3 regions of the Pseudocitrobacter sp. CD920760 genome follow, and region 1 is predicted to be linked to each of the others. Evidence: predicted binding sites of a transcription regulator. Region 1 holds the regulator's gene; each other region holds the start of a gene.

Region 1 (6,901 bases):
TGATGGAAAAACACGTTGAAGGCTGGGATGACCCGCGTATGCCGACCATTTCCGGTCTGCGTCGTCGTGGCTACACCGCCGCCGCTATCCGTGAGTTCTGCAAACGCATCGGCGTGACCAAGCAGGACAACACCATTGAGATGGCGTCGCTGGAATCCTGTATTCGCGAAGATCTCAACGAAAACGCTCCGCGCGCAATGGCGGTTATCGATCCGGTGAAACTGGTTATCGAAAACTACCAGGGCGAAGGCGAAATGGTCACCATGCCGAACCATCCGAACAAACCGGAAATGGGCAGCCGTGAAGTACCGTTTAGCGGTGAAATCTGGATCGATCGTGCTGACTTCCGCGAAGAAGCCAACAAGCAGTACAAGCGTCTGGTGATGGGTAAAGAAGTGCGTCTGCGTAATGCTTACGTGATTAAAGCAGAACGCGTAGAGAAAGATGCAGAAGGTAATATCACCACCATCTTCTGTACCTACGATGCCGATACCCTGAGCAAAGACCCGGCAGATGGCCGTAAAGTGAAAGGCGTTATTCACTGGGTGAGCGCGGCACACGCGCTGCCGGTTGAAATCCGCCTGTACGATCGTCTGTTCAGCGTGCCGAACCCAGGTGCGGCAGATGACTTCCTGTCGGTGATGAACCCGGATTCGCTGGTTATCAAGCAGGGCTTTGCTGAACCGTCTCTGAAAGCTGCTGTTGCCGGTAAAGCGTATCAGTTCGAGCGTGAAGGCTACTTCTGCCTCGACAGCCGCTACGCTACCGCAGAAAAACTGGTGTTCAACCGCACCGTTGGCCTGCGTGATACCTGGGCGAAAGCGGGCGAGTAATCTTCTGTTTGTGAAAAACGCCGCATTTGCGGCGTTTTTTTTATCTCTCATATTCGCGATGCGAATTAATCTTTTTAATGCAGGCATCACCCGTTTGCATCATTTCATCAAGATACATCCTTGCAACCTGCGCTATTAACCTTTTCCCCTGATGAGATAAGGCATTGCGCCGCTTAATGTTAATAAATCGCATTTGTTACAAGACGCAACGAAATATGTGCGCTTTGTCATAGTCCTGCATTTTGCTTGCGAAAAAGGATTGATAATTCGCGTCGCGAAAAATACTCTAATCCTGTAGCAAAAGGTGCTTTTCACCCGCTACTTTTTATCAGTTTTTTATTTTTAGCCTCTGCTTTGCAGCGGCATTTTAAAAGTCAAAGAGGATACACATATGCGTACGTTCAGTGGCAAACGTAGTACGCTGGCGCTGGCTATTGCCGGTGTCACAGCAATGTCGGGCCTGGTAGTTGTTCCCCAGGCGAGTGCAGCAGGCTTTGTCGATGACTCCACGTTAACGGGCGGCATCTATTACTGGCAGCGTGAGCGTGACCGTAAAGATGTGACCGATAACGACAAATATAAAACCAACCTTTCTCACTCCACCTGGAACGCCAACCTCGATTTCCAGTCCGGCTATGCTGCTGATATGTTCGGCCTCGATATTGCGGCGTTTACCGCTATCGAAATGGCAGAATCCTCAGAAAGTGGTCACCCGAACGAAATTGCGTTCTCGTCTAAAAATAAAGGCTACTCGGAAGATTACTCCGGCGATAAAAGCGGTGTGAGCCTTTATAAAGCCGCTGCGAAATTTAAGTATGGCCCGGTTTGGGCGCGTGGTGGTTATATTCAGCCAACCGGCCAAACGTTGTTAGCGCCGCACTGGAGCTTTATGCCAGGCACCTATCAGGGTGCAGAAGCGGGCGCGAACTTTGATTACGGCGATGCTGGCGCGCTGAGCTTCTCCTACATGTGGACCAATGAATATAAGGCCCCATGGCATATCGAAATGGATAATTTCTACCAGAACGATAAGCGCACGAAAGTCGATTATCTGCACTCCATCGGTATGAAATATGACTTCAAAAATGACCTGGTACTGGAAGCGGCATTTGGTCAGGCGGAAGGCTATGTCGATCAGTACTTTGCCAAAGCCAGCTACAAATTTGATATCGCCGGTAGCCCGCTGTCTACCAGCTATCAGTTCTACGGTACCCGCGATAAAGTGGATGACCGCACCGTAAACGATATTTATGACGGCACCGCGTGGTTGCAGGCGCTGACCTTCGGTTACAAAGTGGGGCAGGTTGACCTGCGTCTGGAAGGGACCTGGGTTAAGGCTGAAGGCCAGCAGGGCTACTTCCTGCAGCGTATGACGCCAACCTACGCCTCCTCTAACGGTCGCCTCGATGTGTGGTGGGATAACCGTTCTGACTTCAACGCCAACGGCGAAAAAGCGGTGTTCTTCGGTGCGATGTATGACCTGAAGAACTGGAACCTGCCGGGCTGGGCTGTAGGTGCATCATACGTCTACGCCTGGGATGCCAAACCGTCTACCTGGCAGATCAACCCGGACGCGTACTACGACAAAAACAAAACTATCGAAGAGTCTTCTTACAGCTTCGATGTGGCATACACCGTACAGGAAGGCCGCGCGAAAGGTACTCTGTTAAAACTGCACTTCACCCAGTACGACAACCACTCGGATATCCCGAGCTGGAGCGGTGGTTACGGCAACATCTTCCAGGATGAACGTGACGTGAAATTTATGGTTATCGCACCGTTCACCATCTTCTGATAAGTATTCAGGCGGGCCGCAGAGCCCGCCGTGTCGTATAAGGCTAATAACATGAAAAAAACAGTGATGATTGCTGCGCTGGTCGCGGCGCTGGCGGGCTGCGCTCAGTCTGAAGCACCAAAAGAAGATACGCGTTTAAAAGATGCCTATAGCGCCTGTATCAACACCGCAGAAGGCTCGCCGGAAAAAATCGAAGCCTGCCAGCAGGTGCTGAACGTGCTGAAGCAGGAGAAGGCGCACCAGCAGTTTGCCAATCAGGAGACCGTGCGGGTAAGCGATTATCAGGCGTGCATTCTGGCGAGAAAAACCGGTAACGATCAGGCCGTGAAGAAAGATTGCGGGTTAATCTGGCAGGAAATTCGCAGTAATAACACGACAAAGTAAGACAATAAGGCCTGCACAGAGCCGGGGACCTAAAGCGTCTCCGGCTTTTTTTGTCTTTACAGAGGCAATAAAAAAGCCAACCCGAAGGTTGGCTTTTCAGAATCTCGAAGAAATTACTTCTCTACGCCATCGTGCGCGTGTTCATCTTCGCGGCAGTCGCCCTCAGCACAGTGACCATACAGGTACAGGCTGTGGTTGGTTAAGCGGATACCGTGTTTCGCGGCAATTTCACGCTGACGAGCTTCGATGGAATCATCGCTGAATTCGATAACCTTGCCGCAGTCGAGGCAGATCAGGTGATCGTGATGGTGTTGTTGAGTCAGTTCGAAAACGGACTTGCCACCTTCAAAATTATGGCGCGTGACAATGCCCGCGTCATCAAACTGGTTCAGAACGCGGTAGACGGTCGCCAGACCAATCTCTTCACCCATGTCGATCAGGCGTTTGTATAAGTCTTCCGCGCTGACATGGTGATTGTCTGGTTCCTGAAGCACTTCCAGGATCTTTAACCGGGGAAGTGTGACTTTCAGGCCAGCCTTCTTTAATGCGGTATTGTTGTCAGTCATGCGGAATCTGTCCTGTTGCTAAACGATTGACTTCCAAACGCGGAAGTATCACAGAGAGTGCACCGAGTGTAATGCGTCTCATTATAGAATGACGCCTTCTAAATGAAAACAGCAAGACCTGGGCGAATAAAGATTTCGAAAACGAGGCTTGACCAGCAAACTCGCTAAATTCAGAAGATATTGTACAGATTTACGCTCAAAAGTTAAAAAATTGTAGCTATTATTTTGATTGCTTCTACCTATTAATGCGGCGTGATTTGAAAAGTCACGCCGCATCAAGAATCAGGCGTTTTTGATCTCTTCCAGATGCAGCTCTTCAGAAATCTGTTTTACCCATTTTTCTACACGTTCAGCGGTCAGTTCCGGCTGACGATCTTCATCAATAGCCAGACCTACGAAGTGGTCGTCATCGGCCAGGCCTTTAGAGGCTTCGAAGTGGTAACCCGCTGTTGGCCAGTGGCCGACGATGGTCGCACCGCGCGGTTCGATGATGTCGCGGATAGTGCCCAGCGCATCACAGAAGTATTCCGCATAGTCTTCCTGGTCGCCGCAGCCGAACAGTGCAACCAGTTTGCCATTGAAATCAACTTCTTCCAGCGTCGGGAAGAAATCGTCCCAGTCGCACTGGGCTTCACCGTAGTACCAGGTAGGGATACCCAGCAGCAGAATGTCGAATGCAGCCAGGTCTTCTTTGCTGCTCTTGGCAATGTCATGCACGTCGGCAACGTCTTTACCAAGCTGTTTCTGAATCATTTTTGCAATATTTTCGGTATTGCCGGTGTCGCTACCAAAGAAAATGCCAACGATTGCCATGAGTTAAATAACCTCTTGAAACTTAATGATATGGTGGTGGCGTATTGCCCACAGATAAGGGCAATCATAGCAGAACAGAGAAGGGTGCGGAATCAGCAATCGTACCGGACTGCACACTCTGCTACATGAAAGCGGGATTTTATGAAATTTTCAGAGCTTTTCCTGCGCGCGAAGCAGGGCTAACTGGCTCATCAGAATCTCTTCGATAAGCTCACTGCGACTCATATCGCGCGCGGTTGCCAGTTCGTTCAGGGCATCTACCGCATCGTTATTGAGTTTCAGCTCGACGCGCTTCAAACCGCGAACTTTATCGCGTTTTAATTGATTACGCTTATTGATGCGCAGCTGTTCGTCACGCGAAAGCGGATTGGTTTTGGGTCTTCCCGGCCGACGCTCATTTGCGAACAAATCAATTGTCGTTCGGTCCGTTTGTTCTTTTGCCATGATTCAGAGTGACTTCGGGGAAACAAGCTACCGGGAAACGCCCGGTGCAGACAGCGCGCAATCATACATCAGTGCAACCGACACGCCAACGACCACGGCCATAATGGCGCGCGGTCGTTGAGTTTTTAATCAGTCTGCTAAATATCGGCGGATGGCGCGCAGCACCGCGTCCGGTTTTTCCGCATGCACCCAGTGGCCAGCGCCTGCAATGACGTGCGCACGCGCCTGTGGGAATTGCGAGAGCAGGTCGTTACGGTAAGTTTCGGTAACATAAGGCGAATTTCCGCCGGGGATAAACAGTGCCGGATGATCCCACGCCGGAATCGTCTCCCAGCCGACGATGTGCGGGTACTGATCCCACAGCACCGGTACGTTAAAGCGCCACTCGCCGTCAACAAACGACTTCAGCAGAAACTGAATCACACCTTCTTCGGCTAAAAATTCGCGCATCACGGTTGCGGCCTGCTGGCGTGAGGAGACACCTGCGTTGGTGACTGCGTTAATCGCCGCAAAAATCTCATCGTGGCGACGCACATGATAATCCACCGGCGCGATATCAATAGCGACCAGATTATCGATGCGTTCCGGGGCTAGCGCGGTCAGGGCCATCACCGCTTTGCCGCCCATCGAGTGACCAATCACCGTGGCTTTCTCGATGTTGTGGGCGTCGAGGGTATCCAGCAGATCCTGGGCCATCGCCGGGTAGTTCATCTCATCCGCTCGCGGAGAAAGACCGTGATTACGCATATCCACTTGCAGGATATCGTGGTCGGTCACCAGGTCGCGCGCCAGTACGCCAAGGTTGTCCAGGCTGCCGAAAAGGCCGTGAACGAGCAGAATGGGGGAATTATTGTGCAGGTTTTGTGCAGATTGCGCTCGGGTATTCAATTTCATAGCAAAGTTCTTTTTTTCGCTCTGTCGGGTTAGGGTATTATGTTGGACATTCTCACGTTCAGGGGCAAGATACGATTTTTATCCCATTTTTGCCGCTATCCTGGTATGACGCTATCCGCTGTTGGGTTTTGAACATATAATCCCAGCAACTTGTATTCAGAAAAAATAATTGCACTGGATTAAGATGAAAACGATCGAAGTTGATGACGAACTCTATCGCTATATTGCCGCCCACACACTGCACATTGGCGAGAGCGCATCTGACATTTTACGGCGAATGCTGAAGTTTTCCGCCGCATCACAACCTGTTGTTGCTGCTCCGGTTGCCAAAGCTGAAGTTGCGCCTGCTCAGGTTGCTCCAGTTGCCGAGGTAAAACCGGTTAAAACCGCGAAAGATAAAGTTCGCGCGATGCGTGAACTGCTGCTCTCTGACGAATACGCTGAGCAGAAAAAAGCCGTCAATCGCTTTATGCTGATCCTGACGACGCTCTACAAACTGGATAACAACGCGTTTGCCGAAGCGACGGAATCGCTTCATGGGCGTACGCGTGTCTACTTTGCCGCCAATGAGCAAACCCTGCTGAAAAACGGTAATCAGACTAAACCGAAACAGGTACCGGAAACCCCATATTGGGTGATCACGAATACCAACACGGGTCGTAAATGCAGTATGGTGGAACACATTATGCAATTTATGCAGTTCCCCGCTGAATTAATCGAAAAGGTATGCGGCACAATCTAACCCTTGCATAAGAAGGATCAAGCAATGGCAATCCATAACCGTGCGGGCCAACCTGCACAACAGAGTGATTTGATTAACGTCGCCCAGCTGACGTCTCAGTACTATGTGCTGAAACCGGAAGTGGGTAACGCAGAGCATGCAGTGAAGTTCGGTACTTCCGGACACCGTGGCAGCGCGGCGCGCCAGAGTTTCAATGAACCTCATATTCTGGCGATCGCGCAGGCTATCGCCGAAGATCGTGCGAAAAACGGCATTACCGGCCCTTGCTTCGTCGGTAAAGATACCCACGCGCTCTCTGAACCGGCGTTTATCTCGGTGCTCGAAGTGCTTGCGGCAAACGGTGTGGATGTCATTGTGCAGGAAAATAACGGCTTTACGCCGACGCCTGCTGTGTCGAACGCTATTCTGGTCCACAACAAAAAAGGTGGTC
Region 2 (6,901 bases), 2.0 Mb from region 1:
CGATCAGCGAGCAAGGTAAACTCACCGAATCGCTGGAAAAAGCCATCAACGACACCCTCAGCAAAACCGAGCTTGAAGACCTTTACCTTCCGTATAAACAAAAACGTCGCACGCGCGGGCAAATCGCCATTGAAGCCGGGCTGGAACCGCTGGCTGAGCTGCTGTGGAACGAACCGTCGCATGACCCGGAAACGGAAGCCGCCAAATTTATCGACGCCGACAAAGGCGTGGCAGACACCAAAGCCGCGCTGGATGGCGCACGCTATATCCTGATGGAGCGTTTTGCTGAAGACGCGGGCCTGTTGGCGAAAGTGCGTGATTATCTGTGGAAAAACGCCCACATCGTGGCGACCGTGGTGTCAGGCAAAGAGGAAGAAGGCGCGAAATTCCGCGACTACTTCGACCATCACGAACCGATTTCTACCGTGCCGTCTCACCGCGCGCTGGCGATGTTCCGTGGCCGCAACGAAGGCATCCTGCAACTCTCGCTGAATGCCGACCCGCAATTCGACGAGCCGCCAAAAGAGAGCCACGGCGAACAGATTATTATCGATCACCTTGGCCTGCGCCTGAACAACGCCCCGGCGGATAGCTGGCGCAAAGGCGTGGTGAGCTGGACATGGCGCATCAAGGTGCTGATGCACCTGGAAACCGAACTGATGGGCACCGTGCGCGAGCGCGCGGAAGACGAAGCAATTAACGTCTTCGCCCGTAACCTGCACGACCTGCTGATGGCGGCGCCTGCGGGCCTGCGCGCGACGATGGGCCTCGATCCGGGCCTGCGTACCGGCGTGAAAGTGGCCGTTGTTGATGGCACCGGCAAACTGGTGGCCACCGACACCATCTACCCGCATACCGGTCAGGCGGCGAAAGCAGCCGTTGCAGTCGCGGCGCTGTGCGAGAAGCATAACGTTGAGCTGGTCGCTATCGGTAACGGTACGGCCTCGCGCGAAACGGAGCGTTTCTTCCTCGACGTGCAGAAACAGTTCCCGAAAGTGACGGCGCAGAAAGTGATCGTCAGCGAAGCAGGCGCATCGGTTTACTCCGCGTCTGAACTGGCGGCGCTGGAATTCCCGGACCTCGACGTTTCTCTGCGTGGCGCGGTCTCTATCGCCCGCCGTTTGCAGGACCCGCTCGCCGAGCTGGTAAAAATCGACCCGAAATCCATCGGCGTCGGCCAGTATCAGCATGACGTTAGCCAGACCTCGCTGGCGCGTAAGCTGGATGCGGTGGTGGAAGACTGCGTAAACGCCGTTGGCGTAGACCTGAATACCGCTTCCGTTCCGCTGTTGACTCGCGTGGCGGGCCTGACGCGCATGATGGCGCAGAATATTGTCAGCTGGCGCGATGAGAACGGTCAGTTCCAGAACCGTCAGCAACTGCTGAAAGTCAGCCGTCTGGGGCCAAAAGCGTTCGAGCAGTGCGCGGGCTTCCTGCGTATTAACCACGGCGACAACCCGCTGGATGCCTCAACGGTGCACCCGGAAGCGTATCCGGTGGTCGAGCGTATCCTGGCGCGGACTCAGCAGGCTCTGAAAGATCTGATGGGCAACAGCAGCGAGTTGCGTAACCTGAAAGCCTCTGAATTCACCGACGAGCGTTTCGGCGTGCCAACCGTCACCGATATCATTAAAGAGCTGGAAAAACCGGGCCGTGACCCGCGTCCTGAGTTTAAAACCGCGCAGTTCGCTGATGGCGTAGAAACCATGAATGACCTGTTGCCGGGGATGATTCTGGAAGGCGCGGTCACTAACGTCACCAACTTTGGTGCGTTTGTGGATATCGGCGTGCATCAGGATGGCCTGGTTCACATCTCGTCGCTGGCGGATAAGTTTGTGGAAGATCCACACACGGTGGTGAAAGCCGGCGATATCGTGAAAGTGAAAGTGCTGGAAGTGGATCTGCCGCGTAAACGTATTGCGTTGACCATGCGTCTGGACGAGCAGCCGGGTGAAACCAACGCCCGTCGCGGCGGTAATAGCAATGAGCGCAACCAGGGTAATCGCCCGGCGGCCAAAGCAGCAAAACCACGCGGTCGCGATGCGCAATCTGCGGGTAACAGCGCGATGATGGATGCGCTGGCGGCGGCGATGGGGAAAAAACGCTAACGCGTGCGGTTTGTGTTGCCGGGTGGCGCTGCGCTTACCCGGCCTACAAACCAGAAACGTCTGTGGGCCCGATAAACGTTATCGGGCTTTTTATTTCGGAAATAGATTAATTGTTTTTATATTTAGCATTATTATCACCGCATTAACATTCGTCGAAATAAACAAACATACGGTTTACCCGAATTGTTTTGAGCCAAATCAACTTTGCACCACTTTATTCTCAGAAAGAACATCCGGTCACATTTTATCTATTGAAGATACAAACCATTCTCATTATCATCGTATTGTAGATTAATTAACCTCTCTCATGTTCGCGCGCCTTTCCGTTCGTTTCTGTTGAACCCGCGCGACAGTGACTCGCGATGAAATAAGTAGGCCCTATGCAATTTACTCCTGATAGTGCGTGGAAAATTACTGGCTTCTCCCGTGAAATCAGCCCGGCCTGGCGTCAGAAATTGCTGTCGCTCGGTATGCTGCCCGGCTCCTCTTTCCAGGTTGTACGTGTCGCACCATTAGGCGACCCCATTCATATTGAAACGCGTCGAGTCAGTTTAGTCCTACGCAAAAAAGATTTGGAATTTCTGGATCTTGAATCCATTTCTCGTTAATCCGATTTAGCTGTTATAGAGTTCACAAAAAATGAAAAAACTAACCATTGGCTTAATTGGTAATCCTAATTCCGGCAAGACAACATTATTCAATCAATTAACCGGCGCACGTCAGCGCGTGGGTAACTGGTCCGGGGTGACGGTCGAGCGTAAAGAAGGGTCGTTTTCAACGACCGACCACAACGTCACGCTGGTCGACCTGCCAGGCACCTACTCCCTGACCACCATCTCCTCGCAAACCTCGCTCGATGAGCAAATCGCCTGCCACTATATTCTGAGCGGCGACGCCGACCTTCTGATTAACGTCGTCGATGCCTCCAACCTCGAGCGCAACCTCTATCTGACGCTGCAACTCCTTGAGCTGGGCATTCCCTGCATCGTGGCGCTCAACATGCTTGATATCGCGGAGAAACAGAAAATCCGCATTGATATCGACGCCCTTTCCGCCCGTTTGGGTTGCCCGGTCGTTCCGCTGGTTTCCACGCGTGGCCGCGGGATCGACGCCCTGAAGCTGGCGGTTGACCGCTACCAAAGCAACGATGAGATTGAGCTGGTGCACTACGCCGCGCCGCTACTGCGTGAAGCAGAGAATCTGGCGCGCGCGATGCCGGAGTCTATTCCGGCAAAACAGCGCCACTGGCTCGGTATGCAGATGCTGGAAGGCGATATCTATAGCCGCGCCTATGCGGGCGATGCGGCAGATAAACTCGATATCGCGCTGGCTAACCTGAGCGACGAACTGGATGACCCGGCCTTGCATATCGCCGATGCGCGTTACCAGAGCATCTCCGCCATTTGCGATAGCGTCAGTAATACGCTCACCGCCGAGCCAAGCCGCTTCACCGCTGCCGTGGATAAAATCGTACTCAACCGCGTGCTGGGGCTGCCGATTTTCCTGTTCGTGATGTACCTGATGTTCCTGCTGGCGATTAACATCGGCGGCGCATTGCAGCCTATTTTCGACGGCGGTTCCGTCGCTATCTTTATTCATGGCATTCAATGGGTTGGCGCAACGCTGCACTTCCCGGAATGGCTGACGATTTTCCTCGCCCAGGGGATTGGCGGCGGGATCAACACCGTGCTACCTCTGGTACCGCAAATCGGCATGATGTACCTGTTCCTCTCCTTCCTTGAGGATTCCGGCTACATGGCGCGTGCGGCGTTTGTTATGGACCGCCTGATGCAGTCACTTGGTCTGCCGGGTAAATCCTTCGTGCCGCTGATTGTTGGTTTCGGCTGTAACGTGCCGTCGGTGATGGGCGCACGTACGCTGGACGCACCGCGTGAACGTCTGATGACTATCATGATGGCGCCGTTTATGTCCTGCGGCGCACGTCTGGCGATCTTCGCCGTCTTCGCTGCGGCGTTCTTTGGTCAACAGGGCGCGCTGGCGGTCTTCTCGCTTTACGTACTGGGCATCGTGATGGCGATCCTCACCGGTCTGATGCTCAAATACACCATCATGCGTGGTGAAGCCTCCCCGTTCGTGATGGAGCTGCCGGTTTATCACATCCCGCATCTCAAGAGCCTGTTTATCCAGACCTGGCAACGCCTGAAAGGCTTTGTGGTTCGCGCGGGTAAAGTCATCGTTATCGTCAGTATTTTCCTGAGTGCCCTGAACAGCTTCTCCCTGAGCGGCCAGGCGGTCGATAACATCAACGACTCAGCCCTTGCGTCAGTGAGCCGTCAGTTGACGCCGCTGCTGAAACCGATTGGTGTGCATGAAGACAACTGGCAGGCAGCGGTTGGCCTGTTTACCGGGGCGATGGCAAAAGAAGTGGTGGTCGGTACGCTGAACACGCTCTATACCGCTGAAAATATCCAGCAAGAAGATTTCGACCCGGCCACCTTTAGCCTGACCGACGAGCTTCTGGGCGCAGCCGATGAAACCTGGCAGAGCCTGAAAGACACCTTCAGCCTGAGCGTGCTGGCGAACCCAATCGAAGCCAGCAAAGGCGACGGGGAAATGGCGACCGGCGCGATGGGCGTGATGAGCAGCAAATTCGGCAGTGCGGCGGCGGCCTACAGCTACCTGATTTTCGTTCTGCTCTACATTCCGTGCATTTCGGTGATGGGCGCAATTGCCCGTGAATCCAGCCGCGGCTGGATGGGCTTCTCGGTGTTGTGGGGGCTGAACATCGCTTACTCACTATCAACGCTGTTTTATCAGGTCACCAGCTTCAAACAACACCCGCAGTACAGCCTGGTGTGCATTCTGGCGGTGATTCTGTTTAACGTGATAGTGATTGGCGCGCTGCGCCGGGCACGCAGCCGCGTGGATGTAAATCTGCTGGCGACGCGCAAAACCGTTCACGCTCATGAAACCTCTGGCAGCTGCCACTAAGGAGAGGCGATGGCATCGTTAATTGAGGTTCGCGATATGCTGGCACTGCAGGGACGCATGGGGGCATCACAACTCAGCGCGCAGTTACACACGCCGCAGCCGATGATCGATGCCATGCTCGAACGCCTGGAAGCGATGGGTAAAGCGCGTCGCGTGCAGGAAGACGCGGACGGCTGTCTGTCGGGAAGCTGTAAGCAGTGCCCGGAAGGGCGCGCCTGCCTGAGCGAGTGGTGGGTGCTGTGCTGATCTGCCCGGTGGCGCGTTGCTTACCGGGCCTACAAAATGGGCCAACATCCGCTTACCCGTAGGCCGGATAAGCGCAGCACCATCCGGCAAAAATGCAGGCACTCATGGCAAAAGCGGGTCCGAAGACCCGCTTTTTTAATTACTTATAAACGTCTGCGTTACCGTGCACAGTTTTCTCATTCTTTGAACCGGCGATAATCACATAGTACTTCCCGCCCAGCTCATCCGCTTTTTTCGACAAATCGCGCTTCGCATCCATCGGCGAGGTGGTGCGCGAAGTAGTAATTTCACCAATTTTGGTGAGATTCATCTTCGCGACATCTTCTTTCTGAATCTCTTGTGCCGCCAGCGCACCAAAAGAGAGCGAGCCCATAACCAGAGTCGCGACAATACCTGTAACGAGTTTCATAACGTTATCCCTATATAAGTTTTTGTTTTATATGCGGTACGCAACGGCTATCAACGCATTGAGCGTACCGGCAGGATAAGTATTATTCCGCTTTGAAACTTTTGCCATGTGGACGCAAAAATTAAATTTTAGCGTCGGCAAATTCGCGAATAACCTGACAAAATTCATCCGGATGCGAGATAAACGGCGCATGGGCGGCTTTGGCAAAAAGGTACGATTCACTCTGCGGCCACAGGGCATCGAGTTGGGGCACTATTTTGCGCGGCACCAGACCATCCAGTCGGCCATAAAGACGCAGGAAAGGTTTGTCCAGCGAGGTCAGCGCCTGACGCAAATCAGCGGTTTTGAGGATCTCCAGCCCGCCATTAAGCGCTTCGACGGTCGGCATCGGCAGTGACAGTACCGTGCTTTTCAGCGCACGCGCATCCTGCCTGGCGCTTTCCGTGCCCAGCGTTTGCAGTGCGAGGAAGCGCTCAACGGTACGCTGAAAATCTTCACTCAGTTGCTGCTGGAAGCCCGCCAGAATCTCGGGCTTGATGCCGACCCAGTCGTCCTGCGCACAGAAGCAAGGTGATGATGCGACGGTAATCAGCGCCTGGACGCGTTGTGGATGCGTCAGGGCTATCTGGCTCGCCACCAGCCCGCCGAGGCTCCAGCCCAACCAAATCGCCTGTTCAGGCGCCTGTGCAAGAACACGCTCCGCCATCGCATCCAGCGACATTGCACCGAAATCACGGCTGCGGCCAAAGCCTGGCAGGTCGACAAGATGCAGCGTGAAATGCGCGCTCAGTTCCGGCGTTATGCAATCCCACACCTGCGCGTTCAGCCCCCATCCGTGCAGCAGCACAAGATGGCAATCTCCTTCACCTTTGGTTTGCCACCAAACGTTGTTCATCAGTTATTGTTCCCACATCCAGCTTTCGAGGTGCAATATGCTAACAGTCCACAGCTTGTGCTGGCTATGCCAAATGCCGCTGGCGATCCCACGATGGGGCGTCTGCTCCCGCTGCGCGCGAACGTTATTCAACACACAACCGCGCTGCCCACAATGCGGCCTTCCGGCAGCGATCGGGCACGTCGTATGCGGGCGCTGCCTGCGTAAGGCGCCGCCCTGGAGCCGGTTAATCGCGGTGAATGATTATGTCCCGCTGCTCAGTCATTTGATTCATGAATTTAAATTCTGCGA
Region 3 (6,901 bases), 1.1 Mb from region 1:
CACAGCCAGAATACGTACGGTCATAATCAAAACTCCTTATTAAGCAGACTGTTCTGCCAGTTGTTTTTCTGCATCTTCTTCTGCGCGCAGCGCGCGGCCAGCGAAGAACATATAAGCCAGTGCAATGACGATGATGACGGTCATAAAGGCGATACCGATGGAGAAGAAGCCCTGCATCATCGGCGGTGCCAGAATCGACCAGTCCGCCATCCCCATCCAGGCACTCATACCGGTAAGTTTCACCGCCCAGACGCAGCCGAAGATTTCAATCATCCCCATCACCAGACAAATCTTGATCGCCGCACGCCAGCCGCCGAAGTGGTTAGCGAACACGCCGATAGTGGCGTTAGAGAAGAACATCGGGATAAAGCCCGGAATAATCAGAATGGAAGAGCCGCAGGCGACCAGAATGCCAACCGCAATCAGTTGACCGATGGTGCCCCACATAAAGCCCCAGACCACGGCGTTTGGCGCGAAGCTATAGATAGCCGCGCAGTCAATCGCCAGCACCGCACCGGGGATCAGGCGTTGGGAAATGCCGTTAAACGCTTCAGAGAGTTCCGCCACAAACATGCGCACGCCCTGAGTGATGATGAAGATCGCCACCGCAAAGGAGAAACCGGTTTGCAGGATGTAGACCGTCCAGTGCACTTTGCCCGCCATCGCCTGCACGGTATCGATACCGAAGGAGAGCAGAATGGCACCAAAGAAGATGGTCATGACAATCGCCGTGGAGACGATGTTGTCGTGGAAAATGTTCAGCCAGCCCGGCAGTTTGAGGTCTTCAACGCTCTCCTCTTTTTTGCCGAGGAACGGCGCAACTTTATAGGCAATCCAGGATGCAAACTGCTGCTGGTGACCGATGGAGAAACCACAGCCGTCCGTCACTTCCTGAGTTGGCTTGTACATCATGTTGGAGGTTATGCCCCAGTAGAGCGAAACCAGAATCGCGGTGCAGATAATGGTGGTCCACATGGAGTAGCCAAAGATGAACAGCGTGACGGCAATCAGCCCGGCCTGCTGGAACATGATGTGGCCGGTCAACATGATGGTGCGAATGCCGGTAATGCGACGCAGCAGTACGTAACAGATGTTCAGCGCCAGAGCCAACAGCACCGCGTAACCCACCCAGCTATAGGCATCGCCCATGCGCTCGATAGTGGCCATCATCGAAGCGTAAGTATCTGAAATCGCACCGTTGATGCCATAAACTTCCGACATTTTCGCCACCACCGGTTTGAAGGTGCTGGTCAGGATGCCGGACCCGGCCTGCAGCAGCATAAAACCGATAATCGTTTTGATGGTGCCTTTGATAATCACGCTGACGCTTTTACGCAGCAGGATGTAGCCCAGGCAGGTCACGATACCCAGTAACAGCGGGGCATTGGTCATTACCTGATTAAAAAAAACGGTAAAGATGTTGTAGAGGATATCCATAACGCTCTCCGGGATTGAAGGCGCAGCGGTCAGCATGCGTCTGTCTGTTTTGAATGCTCACTCTAATAATCAAAAATAATCACAACAAGATTTAATTTGATTAAATGTGACTTGCGCCGCAATAATAACCCCCATCCTTATATGGATATAAATGATTCTGATTATCAATTAATTTATCCATTTAAAATCAATAAAATACAAACAAAACACATTAATTCAAGCCGTTATAAAATACATACAGAGACATAGCCTCCTGCCTGTCTTGTGATCAATGCCCATTGCAATCTTGAAAAAACAGCGTCATTATCAATCACAACAAATCACCATGTGACGTATTTTGAAATCTTTAAGAGGGATAAATCATGAGTAAAGTAGAAACTATCACGCGTGAATCCTGGATCCTGAGCACCTTCCCGGAATGGGGCTGCTGGCTGAACGAAGAGATTGAGCAGGAGAAAGTGGCACCGGGGACATTTGCGATGTGGTGGCTGGGCTGCACCGGTATCTGGTTGAAATCTGAGGGTAACACCAATATCTGCGTCGATTTCTGGTGCGGTACTGGCAAGCAGAGCCACGGCAACCCGCTAATGAAGCAGGGCCACCAGATGCAGCGCATGGCGGGTGTGAAAAAATTGCAGCCAAACCTGCGCACCACCCCGTTTGTCCTTGATCCATTTGCCATACGCCAGATCGACGCCGTGCTGGCTACTCACGATCATAACGATCATATCGATGTGAACGTCGCCGCAGCCGTAATGCAAAACTGCGCTGATGATGTGCCGTTTATCGGGCCAAAAACCTGCGTGGATTTATGGATCGGCTGGGGTGTGCCGAAAGAGCGTTGCATCGTGGTTAAACCGGGCGACGTGGTGAAAGTGAAAGACATTGAAATTCATGCACTTGACGCCTTTGATCGTACGGCACTGATTACCCTGCCTGCGGATCAAAAAGCGGCTGGCGTACTGCCAGACGGTATGGACGATCGCGCGGTGAACTACCTGTTCAAAACGCCTGGCGGCACGCTGTATCACAGCGGCGACTCCCACTACTCTAACTACTATGCAAAACATGGTAACGAGCATCAGATCGACGTGGCGTTAGGATCGTATGGTGAAAACCCGCGCGGTATTACCGATAAAATGACCAGCGCCGATATGTTGCGTATGGGCGAAGCGTTAAATGCGAAAGTGGTGATCCCGTTCCATCACGACATCTGGTCAAACTTCCAGGCCGATCCGCAGGAAATCCGCGTACTGTGGGAGATGAAAAAAGATCGTCTGAAGTATGGCTTTAAGCCGTTTATCTGGCTGGTTGGCGGCAAATTCACCTGGCCGCTGGATAAAGACAATTTTGAGTACCACTACCCGCGTGGTTTCGACGACTGCTTCACGATTGAACCCGATCTGCCGTTCAAATCGTTCCTGTAAGCACTTGTTCTGCCGGATACCCTTCACGTATCCGGCTCGCAACGCTCTCCTTTGCCGGATAGATCCTATCCGGCGCTCTCCTGACATAGTATTTTCGTGACATTTCAAATATCATCTTTGCTCATCATTTTTTATCGGATTAGCTCATGACGGAAGCGCAAAGGCATCAAATATTACTCGAACTGCTGGCGCAGACAGGCTTTGTCACCGTAGAACAGGTGATGACCCGACTGGGGATTTCACCGGCCACCGCTCGCCGGGACATCAACAAGCTCGATGAAAGCGGCAAACTGAAAAAAGTGCGCAACGGTGCCGAAGCTATCAATCAACCGCGCCCGCGCTGGTCACCGATGAATATTCATCAGGCGCTGAATCACGACGAGAAAGTTCGTATCGCCAGAGCCGCATCCCAGCTGGTGATGCCCGGTGAAAGCGTGGTCATTAACTGCGGGTCAACCGCTTTTCTGCTGGGGCAGGAAATCTGCGGTAAACCGGTGCAAATCATCACCAACTATTTACCACTGGCGAACTATCTGATTGAGCAGGAACATGACAGCGTGATCATCATGGGCGGGCAGTACAACCGCAGCCACGCCATTACGCTCAGCCCACAGGGCAGTGAAAACAGCCTATACGCCGGGCACTGGATGTTCACCAGCGGTAAGGGCCTTACCGCCGAAGGGTTGTATAAAACCGACATGCTCACCGCGATGGCCGAACAAAAGATGCTCAATGTTGTCGGTAAACTCGCCGTGCTGGTCGATAGCAGCAAAATCGGCGAGCGAGCAGGCATGCTGTTCAGCCGCGCCGATGAAATCGATATGGTTATCACCGGCAAGCAGGCTGACCCGGATATCCTCAAAGCGCTGGAAGCACAAGGCGTGCAGGTGCTGCGCGTTTAGAGATGGCGCGTAAAGAAATCCACGGCGCAGGTTAAGGCTTCTGGCGTAATGCGATGACGCACGCCAGCTTGCCAGACACAGGTCAAATTAGCGTCCAGTTGGTCGCGCTTCAACGCCTGCTGCAGACGAAATGTTTCATCAGGCGGCACCACATCGTCAGCATCACCGTGCCAGAGCAGCAGCGGCCTGTCTGCGACACGGGCGAGCTGCTGGCTGACATCCCACTCGGCCAGCAGCGGCGCAAGGCCAGCACGCTGCGTTTCGGCGGGGGGGAATAGCGTTGTGGAAAGCGAACCGAAATAGCCTGACCCCATCAGGCTAGCCACGCATTTAAGCTCAGGATGATGTGTCATGATCCCCAGTGCCGTCATTCCGCCCATCGAAGCCCCCGCCACCGCCAGACGCCCCTCGCTCACCAGTCGCTCACGGTATAGCGCTTCCTGCAATGCCGGAAACTCATGAAAGTTTTGCAGCAGGATCTGCCAGAAGTGCTGTAACCGTTGCTGCTCGTCACCGTTAAAGCGCGCCCCGTGTTCCGCCGCGCTCGGCATCACCACGCGAAAACCAGCCTGCGCCAGCGCGACGGCAAAATAGCTGTAAACCAGGTTTGAGGAGGTAAATCCATGATAAAAAACGATGCATGGCAGCGGTTGTTCAGCGCAGCCTTTCGGGAACGCATGCAGGATTTCATTCCCCGCGAGCATGCGCATTTCCAGTTCAATCATCGGTTGCCTCCTTCCGGCATACTGAATATCAGGCAAAGCAGTGGGGCTTTAGCAGATGATCCTTTGTCTGATTTTTAACATTGAGAACCAAGTTGCACTTTCGTGAGATTTTCATTCGAAAATAGCGCTTGAGATAACAAATCGGGAACATTCCCCTAATGGGAATTTCCTTATACCACTACACTGTGAATATCAGGAAACGGGATATGGTTATGCGTCGCTTTACTCCTCTGTTACTGGCGTTACTGTTGAGCAGTTGCAGCATTCTGGAAGGTACGCCTACGGCCCCTCCAGCGGCAACGGATACTCCACAAGAAATTCGTCGTAACCAGACGGAAGGTTTGCAGCGGATGGGCACCATCAGCGTCATGATATATGGCTCGCCAATGGATGTCGAAGCCGCGCTGAAAGCCAAAGCGACTGCGGCCAAAGCGGATTACTACGTCATCATTATGATTGATGACAGCACGGTGGTTCCGGGGCAGTGGTATTCGCAGGCCATCCTTTACCGTAAATAGTGGACAACATTGTTGAACCAGATTTACGCAGGTTTGTACCTTATTCACGTTTCCCTGATGCAATATGGCGTCAACAACGACCCATCCGAAGGAGCGGATGCAAGTATGCCCTGACGTCTGCTATGGACTGCCCTACGGGGTTTTGTATATGGAGCTGACGATGAAACGATCTCTTACCTTATCTACCCTGCTCTTTTCTGGCGGCGCCAACACCAGCGCGGCGCAGTCGGCTGAATTTGCCAGCGCGGATTGCGTTACCGGGCTGAATGAAATCGGGCTGATTTCCGTGAACAATATTTCCGGTAGCCAGCAAGATGTCGAAGATGCCATCGCCCAGAAAGCGGATGAACAAGGTGCTTCCTGGTATCGCATTGTTCAGATGTACGAAGAGCAGCAACCGGACAACTGGCGAGCACAGGCGATTATCTATGCCTGAGACAATAAAACGCGTGGAAGAGTAACCGGCAGAAAGCCGCTCTTCCACGACGTCACCATTTCCTCACACGCCCCCTGTCGCCCTCAGCAGTACGTCACTGATAACCTGATCGTTAAGCAACACGCCGCCGCGCATATCCAGCATCATTCGACACCAGGCCTGCGCCATCGGTGGTGACGCATATTTCAGCATCTGCGCGCCCGTACCCAGTAAATAGATTTGCATCGCAATTTCGCGCCCCTGCGCTTCCGACGGCTTACGTAAACGCTGTTGCAACTGCCGCCACTGGCGATCGTAGTGGCGATCCTGGCCTTTCACGTCGCCGCACATCTCCGCCAGCAGTTCCAGCGCATCCGGCTGCTTTGTCAGCACGCGCAGCACATCCAGACACATGATATTGCCAGAGCCTTCCCAGATACTGTTCACCGGCATTTCGCGATAGAGACGCGGCAGTTCATTCTCCTCGCAATACCCGGAACCGCCCAGCACTTCCATCGCCTCGGCGACAAACGGCATACCCGCCTTGCAGATGGCGAATTTCGCCGCTGGTGTAAACAGCCGCGCCCAAAGGCGCTCAGCCTCATGTGACTGCCGTCCCCATGCGCCAGCAAGGCGAAACAGAAACGCCGTTTGTCCTTCAAGCTGTAATGCCATTCGCCCCAGCACCTGGCGCATCAGCGGTAAATCGACCAGATTCTTGCCAAACGCCTGACGCTGGAAGGCATGATAAAGCGCCACCGACAGCGCCCGACGCATCATGCTGTGGCTGCCCATTGCGCAATCAAAACGCGTCAGGCCACCCATGCGTAGAATTTGCCGCACGCCCTCGCCCTCTTCGCCCAGCAGCCAGCCGATAGCGTCCTGAAATTCAACCTCACTGCTGGCGTTAGAACGGTTACCGAGCTTATCTTTCAGGCGTTCGATACGAATGGCGTTGCGCTGCCCGTCGGGCAACAGACGCGGTACGAAGAAACAGGAAAGCCCGCCAGTGGCCTGCGCCAGCACCAGGTGCGCATCGCTTTGCGGCACTGAGAAAAACCATTTGTGACCCACCAGCCGATAGCTGCCATCCGCCAGACGCTCCGCACGCGTGGTATTGCTTAACACATCCGAACCACCCTGCTTTTCCGTCATCCCCATCCCTATCAGCAACCCGCGTTTTTGCCCGCCGGGCAGCAAATGCGGATCGTAGCGATCGCTCAGAAGTGGCGTTAGCCACTCTTTAAACTCGCCTGGTAGCGCCTGTTGCAGCAAGGGAGTGGCCGCAAACGTCATGGTAATCGGGCAAAGCGTTCCGGCTTCCACCTGCGCATGCAGCATAAAACGCGCGGCGCGGGCAACGAACGAGCCCGCGCGAGCATCCTCTTCCCACGGCAGGTTGTGTACCCGGTTGGCGCACAGCCCCTGCATCAGCAGATGCCACGCGGGATGAAAACGAACGTCGTCCAGACGTGTG

Evidence for each region. Region 1 encodes Fur, which represses iron uptake genes when iron is present. Its sites were predicted from a motif close to ATAATAATGAGAACNACTATCAA; they were not measured.
Region 2: the regulator Fur is predicted to act here: its motif matches at 2,366-2,388, upstream of feoA (ferrous iron transporter A).
Region 3: the regulator Fur is predicted to act here: its motif matches at 1,583-1,605, upstream of ulaG (L-ascorbate 6-phosphate lactonase).

Annotation. Positions count from the first base shown of each region.
Region 1 is NZ_CM173490.1:1,553,541-1,560,441, forward strand. Features, by position in the region: gene glnS (glutamine--tRNA ligase) at 1-833, shown strand, start outside; gene chiP (chitoporin ChiP) at 1,225-2,628, shown strand; gene chiQ (ChiQ/YbfN family lipoprotein) at 2,680-3,012, shown strand; gene fur (ferric iron uptake transcriptional regulator) at 3,126-3,578, opposite strand; gene fldA (flavodoxin FldA) at 3,861-4,391, opposite strand; gene ybfE (LexA regulated protein) at 4,542-4,835, opposite strand; gene ybfF (esterase) at 4,965-5,729, opposite strand; gene seqA (replication initiation negative regulator SeqA) at 5,914-6,471, shown strand; gene pgm (phosphoglucomutase (alpha-D-glucose-1,6-bisphosphate-dependent)) at 6,496-6,901, shown strand, end outside.
Region 2 is NZ_CM173490.1:4,807,634-4,814,534, forward strand. Features, by position in the region: gene AC1MKH_RS22715 (Tex family protein) at 1-2,108, shown strand, start outside; gene feoA (ferrous iron transporter A) at 2,489-2,716, shown strand; gene feoB (Fe(2+) transporter permease subunit FeoB) at 2,748-5,060, shown strand; gene feoC ([Fe-S]-dependent transcriptional repressor FeoC) at 5,070-5,306, shown strand; gene AC1MKH_RS22735 (YdgH/BhsA/McbA-like domain containing protein) at 5,446-5,715, opposite strand; gene bioH (pimeloyl-ACP methyl ester esterase BioH) at 5,837-6,610, opposite strand; gene gntX (DNA utilization protein GntX) at 6,648-6,901, shown strand, end outside.
Region 3 is NZ_CM173490.1:496,352-503,252, reverse strand. Features, by position in the region: gene ulaB (PTS ascorbate transporter subunit IIB) at 1-24, opposite strand, end outside; gene ulaA (PTS ascorbate transporter subunit IIC) at 40-1,437, opposite strand; gene ulaG (L-ascorbate 6-phosphate lactonase) at 1,800-2,864, shown strand; gene ulaR (HTH-type transcriptional regulator UlaR) at 3,011-3,766, shown strand; gene yjfP (esterase) at 3,763-4,491, opposite strand; gene bsmA (biofilm peroxide resistance protein BsmA) at 4,698-5,009, shown strand; gene yjfN (DUF1471 family protease activator YjfN) at 5,170-5,445, shown strand; gene AC1MKH_RS02215 (isovaleryl-CoA dehydrogenase) at 5,509-6,901, opposite strand, start outside.